One region of the Streptomyces sp. NPDC050422 genome, then DNA from elsewhere that is predicted to be linked to it. Evidence: predicted binding sites of a transcription regulator. Region 1 holds the regulator's gene; the other holds the start of a gene.

Region 1 (3,404 bases):
CATCGTCAGGTGGATCTAGCGGCCGTTGAACGCGTCCTTCAGACGCGAGAACAGGCCCTGCTGCCCGGGCTGGAACTGGCCGATGGGCCGCTCCTCGCCGCGCAGCTTCGACAGCTCGCGCAGCAGACGTTCCTGCTCCGAGTCCATCTTCGTCGGGGTCATCACCTCGACGTGCACGATCAGGTCGCCGCGCCCACCGCCCCGCAGGTGCGTGATGCCGCGCCCGTGCAGCGGGACGGACTGGCCGGACTGGGTGCCCGGCCGGATGTCGACCTCCTCCAGTCCGTCGAGCGTCTCCAGCGGCACCTTGGTGCCGAGGGCCGCCGCCGTCATGGGGATGGTGACTGTGCAGTGCAGATCGTCGCCGCGCCGCTGGAACACGGCGTGCGGCAGCTCGTGGATCTCGACGTAGAGATCACCGGCCGGGCCGCCGCCGGGGCCGACCTCGCCCTCGCCCGCGAGCTGGATGCGGGTGCCGTTGTCGACACCTGCGGGGATCTTCACGGTGAGCGTGCGCCGCGAGCGGATGCGGCCGTCACCGGCGCACTCCGGGCACGGGGTCGGCACGACCGTACCGAAGCCCTGGCACTGCGGGCAGGGCCGCGAGGTCATGACCTGGCCGAGGAACGACCGGGTGACCTGGGAGACCTCGCCGCGACCGCGGCACATGTCACAGGTCTGGGCGGAGGTGCCGGGCGCGGCGCCCTCGCCACTGCAGGTCGTACAGACGACGGCCGTGTCGACCTGGATGTCCTTGGTCGTGCCGAAGGCCGACTCGGCCAGGTCGATCTCCAGCCGGATCATGGCGTCCTGGCCGCGGCGGGTGCGCGAACGGGGTCCGCGCTGCGACGCCGTGCCGAAGAACGCGTCCATGATGTCGGAGAAGTTGCCGAAGCCACCCTGTCCGAATCCGCCCGCGCCACCGCCTCCGGAGGCGGACAGCGGGTCGCCGCCGAGGTCGTAGACCTGTTTCTTCTGAGCGTCCGACAACACCTCGTAAGCGGCGTTGATCTCCTTGAACCGCTCCTGGGTCTTCGGATCGGGGTTCACATCCGGGTGCAGCTCGCGCGCGAGCCTCCGGAAGGCCTTCTTGATCTCGTCCTGCGAAGCGTCGCGGCGCACGCCGAGTACGGCGTAGTAGTCCGTGGCCACTTACGACTCCGCCAGGATCTGTCCGACGTAACGTGCCACTGCGCGTACCGCTCCCATCGTTCCGGGGTAGTCCATGCGGGTCGGTCCGACCACGCCGAGTTTGGCGACTGCCTCGTCGCCCGAACCGTAGCCGACCGCGACGACGGACGTGGAGTTGAGCCCCTCGTGGGCGTTCTCGTGCCCGATACGTACGGTCATGCCCGAGTCCTTGGCCTCGCCGAGCAGCTTCAGCAGCACGACCTGCTCCTCCAATGCCTCCAGCACCGGCCGGATCATCACAGGGAAGTCGTGCCCGAAGCGGGTGAGGTTGGAGGTGCCGCCGATCATCAGCCGCTCCTCCGTCTCCTCGACGAGGCATTCGAGGAGAATCGAGAGCACGGTGGACACGGTTCCCCGGTCCTCGCTCTCGAAGGATTCCGGCAGGTCCTGCACCAGCTGCGGGACGTCCGCGAAGCGGCGTCCCACGACCCGGCTGTTGAGCCGCGCCCGCAGATCGGCGAGAGAGGTCTCACCGAACGGCGCGGGGCAGTCGACCAGCCGCTGTTCGACCCGGCCGGTGTCCGTGATCAGCACGAGCATCAGCCGGGCGGGTGCCAGGGACAGCAGTTCCACGTGCCGCACCGTCGAGCGGGTCAGCGAGGGGTACTGCACGACGGCGACCTGCCGGGTCAGCTGCGCGAGCAGCCGTACGGTCCGTCCCACGACATCGTCGAGGTCGACCGCGCCGTCGAGGAAATTCTGAATGGCACGGCGCTCCGGCGACGACAGGGGCTTGACGCCCGCGAGCTTGTCGACGAAGAGCCGGTAGCCCTTGTCCGTCGGGATGCGTCCCGCGCTGGTGTGCGGCTGGGCGATGAAGCCCTCGTCCTCCAGCACCGCCATGTCGTTGCGGACGGTGGCCGGGGAGACGCCCAGCTTGTGCCGCTCCGTGAGCGCCTTGGAGCCGACGGGCTCCTCGGTGCCGACATAGTCCTGGACGATGGCGCGCAGCACTTCGAGTCTGCGTTCGCTGAGCATCGCGCACACCTCCAGCTGTGTACCTCGGTGGTTCTCGGGCCGTTCCCGGGTCTTGCCCTGGCACTCTGTGCGTATGAGTGCCAGCAATGCCCCGGCCAGTGTACGGCGACGGGGTGGCCCCCTAGCAAGGGCGACCGGCCACGCTACCGCGAGACTGTGCAGGTCGTTGCCGATAGCGTCGTCGTATGGACGCCTCTTGGGAAGAGTCCGGCTGGGAGCGACTCGGACACGGAGTGGGCCGACGACGCCTTCCGGTGTGGGATGCGACGGTCGCCCTGGTGGCGGGGACGGACGGAGTGCTGCTCTGCGACACCGGGTCGTCACTGCGTGAAGCGGTCCGGGTGCGCGCCGAGGCCCAGTCGCTGCTCGGTGCGAGGGTGACGCATATCGCACTCAGCCACCCCCATTTCGATCATGTGCTGGGCACGGCCGCCTTCGCCGGGGCGCAGGTGTACGGCGCGGCCGGTCTGGCGGATCTGCTGCGGCGCGGGGCGGACGAGCTGCACGCGGACGCGGTGCGGCACGGTCTGCCCGAGCACGACGCGGCCGAGTCGGCGGATGTGCTGGTGGCGCCGCATCACGAGGTGTGCGGCGAGTGGACACTCGATCTGGGCGGCGGGCGTGAGGTGCTGCTCGTGAACGCGGGTCCGGGGCACAGCGGCCATGATCTGGCGGTGCTGGTCCCCGGCGTCTGCGGCTCGCCCCCGATCGTGTTCTGCGGTGACCTGGTCGAGGAGTCCGGCGAGCCGCAGGCCGGCCCGGACGCCTTTCCCTCGCGCTGGCCGGCGGCGCTGGACCGGCTGCTGGAGCTGGGCGGCGAGGACGCGTTGTACGTGCCGGGGCACGGGGCGGTGGTGGACGCAGCGTTCGTGAGGGCTCAGCGCGATCAGTTGACCGCCCGGTTCGGCGTGTCGTAACCCGCTCGCCGCTTATCGTCGTCCGATGCGCAGCTACCAGCCGGACCTGACCCCGCCGTGGAAGAAGTCCGCCCCCGCTCCCGAGGTGCCCGCCGATCCCGACCTGGTCGTGGAAGAGGCCGTCACCGGTTTCTGCGGTGCGGTGATCCGGTGCGAGAAGACGGCCGAGGGCCCGACGGTGACCCTGGAGGACCGCTTCGGCAAGCACCGGGTCTTCCCCATGGCGCCGCGCGGCTTCCTGCTGGAGGGCCGGGTCGTCACGCTGGTGCGCCCGTCGGCGGGCGGCCCGGCCCGCCCCGCCCGTACGGCCTCCGGCTC
Region 2 (3,404 bases), on a different contig from region 1:
GAGGTGATGACGTAGCCCTCGAGGCCGGCGTTCTCCGCGATCCAGCGGAGCGGCTCGACGGCGGCGCGGCGCACGACCGCGACACCGGTGGCCTCGTCGCCGGTCTTGCCGAGGTTGCCCTCGAGGACCTTGACGGCGTGGACCAGAGCGGAGCCACCACCGGAGACGATGCCCTCCTCGACCGCGGCGCGGGTCGCGGAGATGGCGTCCTCCAGACGGTGCTTCTTCTCCTTGAGCTCCACCTCGGTGGCCGCACCGACGCGGATCACGCAGACACCGCCGGCCAGCTTCGCCAGGCGCTCCTGGAGCTTCTCGCGGTCCCAGTCGGAGTCCGTGGACTCGATCTCGGCCTTGATCTGGTTGACGCGGCCGGAGACCTCGTCGGACTTGCCGCCACCGTCGACGATGGTGGTGTCGTCCTTGGAGACGGTCACGCGGCGGGCGGTGCCCAGCACGTCCAGGCCGGCCTGGTCGAGCTTGAGGCCGACCTCCTCGGCGATGACGGTCGCACCGGTGAGGGTGGCGATGTCGCCGAGCATGGCCTTGCGGCGGTCACCGAAGCCCGGGGCCTTCACCGCGACGGCGTTGAAGGTGCCACGGATCTTGTTGACGACCAGGGTCGACAGGGCCTCGCCCTCGACGTCCTCGGCGATGATCAGCAGCGGCTTGGAGGCACCGGCCTGGATGACCTTCTCCAGGAGCGGCAGCAGCTCCTGGATCGAGCCGATCTTGCCCTGGTGGATCAGGATGTACGGGTCGTCGAGGACGGCCTCCATACGCTCCTGGTCGGTCACCATGTACGGGGACAGGTAGCCCTTGTCGAAGGCCATGCCCTCGGTGAACTCGAGGTCCAGACCGAAGGTGTTGGACTCCTCGACAGTGATGACACCGTCCTTGCCGACCTTGTCCATCGCGTCCGCGATGAGGTCGCCGACCTGGGCGTCCTGCGCGGAGAGCGCGGCCACGGCGGCGATGTCGGACTTGTCCTCGATCGGGCGGGCGGTCGCGAGGAGCTCCTCGGACACGGCCTTGACCGCGGCGTCGATGCCCTTCTTCAGGGCGGCCGGGGACGCGCCCGCGGCCACGTTGCGCAGGCCCTCGCGGACGAGCGCCTGGGCCAGGACGGTGGCGGTGGTCGTACCGTCACCGGCTACGTCGTTGGTCTTGGTCGCCACCTCCTTCACCAGCTGGGCACCGAGGTTCTCGTACGGGTCGTCGAGCTCGACCTCGCGCGCGATGGTGACACCGTCGTTGGTGATGGTGGGCGCACCGAACTTCTTGTCGATGACGACGTTGCGGCCCTTCGGACCGATCGTCACCTTCACCGTGTCGGCAAGCTTGTTGACGCCGCGCTCGAGGGCGCGACGGGCGTCCTCGTCGAACTTCAGGATCTTCGCCATGGAGCTGAACTGTCCTCTCAAAAACAAGAACTGCGCCCCTCGCCGCCCGGCTAGTTATTTCGCAGGGGGCCAGGGGCGCAGAACAGAAGCAAGCGTGGGGTGAATTACTTCTCGATGATCGCGAGCACGTCGCGAGCCGAGAGGACGAGGTACTCCTCGCCGTTGTACTTCACCTCGGTGCCGCCGTACTTGCTGTACAGCACGACATCGCCGGTCTTGACGTCGAGCGGAAGGCGCTCGCCGTTCTCGAAGCGGCCCGGGCCCACGGCCAGGACGACGCCCTCCTGGGGCTTCTCCTTGGCGGTGTCGGGAATGACCAGGCCGGAGGCCGTGGTCTGCTCGGCGTCGAGCGGCTGGACCACAATGCGGTCCTCGAGCGGCTTGATCGCAACCTTGGTGCTGGTCGACACGATCCGGTCTCCCCCTTCGGAGATCTCACGGGGTTATCAGTCTTTGGGTGGCGACCAGGTGGGCCCGTCGTCGCGGGTGCCGGACCTGCCGGTCGCACAGTACTGCTGGCACTCTCCAGTGGGGAGTGCCAGCACTGAGACTATGACCGCGATTAGCACTCGGTCAAGCGGAGTGCCAATTCAGCTCCTCGTGGCGTCGGAAGGGGCGGGGCTACGACCTCGCGCACCCCGCGGCTCCGGCCGCGGCCGTACCGTCGCGCGGCCCCGGCCGATCCGGCCACCAGTGGACCGGAGGGCGGCCCCGGGAGCCCCCGGCCGCCGCGGGGCGGCCGCAGGCGACGACGACCATCGTCCCCGGCGCCCCGTGGTCACCGCGCACTGCCGCGGGCCGCGCCTCGTGATCGCCCGGCGGCGGGTTCACCCGCCGCGCCGCCTTCCGGCCCAGCCGCTCGATCGGGTCCACCGACTGCGCGCAGCCGGCGGTGACGGTCAGGAGCGCACCGGCGGTCAGCAGCCCGGCCAGCAGCCGGTGCGCCCTTCTCATACGTAGTCCTCCAGGCGGGCCACGGCGTAACCCTTGTCCGTGATGACCTTCATGACGGACCGGATCAGGTCGGGCATGCTGCCCTTCCAGTCCTTCTTGCCCCGGAAGTGCGTGAGGATGATGTCGCCGGGATGCAGGTCCTGGTCCTCCTCGCGCCACTCCATGTGGTCGGGGAACGCCTCCGCCGCCCACAGCGGCACGGCCGTGATGCCGCAGGACTTGGCGATCCGCAGGGTGTCACCGTTGTAGTTGCCGTACGGCGGCCGGAAGAGCCGGGGGCGCTCGCCGTACTCCTTCTCGAGGATGTCCTGCTGGTCGCAGATCTCGTGCTTCTGCTCGTCGCGGGAAAGACCGGGCATGTAGCGGTGGTTCAGCGTGTGGTTGCCGAGGACGACACCGCGGACCTGGGCCTCCTTGAAGTACGCGTAGTCGTCGCGCACCAGGTAGTCGCTGAGGAAGGCGCTGTACGGGATGTTCAGGTCCGACATCATCCGCAGCAGCTCGGGGTCCTTGTCGTCCCCGTCGTCCATCGTCAGGAAGACGATCTTGTCCTTGGTGGGGACCGTGGTGAAGACCGGCGGCAGCGAGGCGTCACCGCCCTCGACCTCGAAGCCCTTGCGGGTGGTGATGTGCGGCTTCACGGCGGGCGGCGCCGGCGGGGCCAGCGGGGTGTTCGCGAGGCCCCACTTCTTGGCGGCGACGACGCGTGCGGCCTGGGCGCGGCGCGCCTTCTCGGCCTGCCCCGCGACGGAACCCGCCGCTCCCGCCGGGGGGCCGCCCGGCGCTCCCGCCTGCGCCGCGGCCGCGCGTCCGGGGTCGGCCGGGGCCCGGTCGCCGGTCTCGGCCGCGCAGCCCGAGCCGACCGCGGCCACCAGGAGAGCGGCGAGGACCGCGTAGCCCGGCCGGCGCCGCAGGTGGCCCCGCCCGCGCTTCCCGCCGCCCTGCCCGCCCGACTCCGCACCTGGTCTGCGCCGCTTCATGATGAATTCTTCCTTTTGTCGTACTGGCTGCATGGCGCCGCATCCTGCCAGCCCGGAACCGGGCATCCGG

Evidence for each region. The regulator HrcA, encoded in region 1, represses chaperone genes, less so after heat shock. The targets are predictions, from matches to a motif close to TTNGCACTCNGNNNNNCNGAGTGCNAA.
Region 2: groES (co-chaperone GroES) is a predicted target of HrcA. The motif match lies at 1,963-1,989, and genes of this name have one in related genera.

Annotation. Positions count from the first base shown of each region.
Region 1 is NZ_JBITIE010000003.1:94,931-98,334, reverse strand. Features, by position in the region: gene dnaJ (molecular chaperone DnaJ) at 16-1,152, opposite strand; gene hrcA (heat-inducible transcriptional repressor HrcA) at 1,153-2,169, opposite strand; gene ACIBJG_RS05015 (MBL fold metallo-hydrolase) at 2,355-3,086, shown strand; gene ACIBJG_RS05010 (DUF3097 domain-containing protein) at 3,112-3,404, shown strand, end outside.
Region 2 is NZ_JBITIE010000008.1:38,753-42,156, reverse strand. Features, by position in the region: gene groL (chaperonin GroEL) at 1-1,400, opposite strand, end outside; gene groES (co-chaperone GroES) at 1,505-1,813, opposite strand; gene ACIBJG_RS13780 (hypothetical protein) at 2,022-2,354, opposite strand; gene ACIBJG_RS13775 (polysaccharide deacetylase family protein) at 2,351-3,367, opposite strand.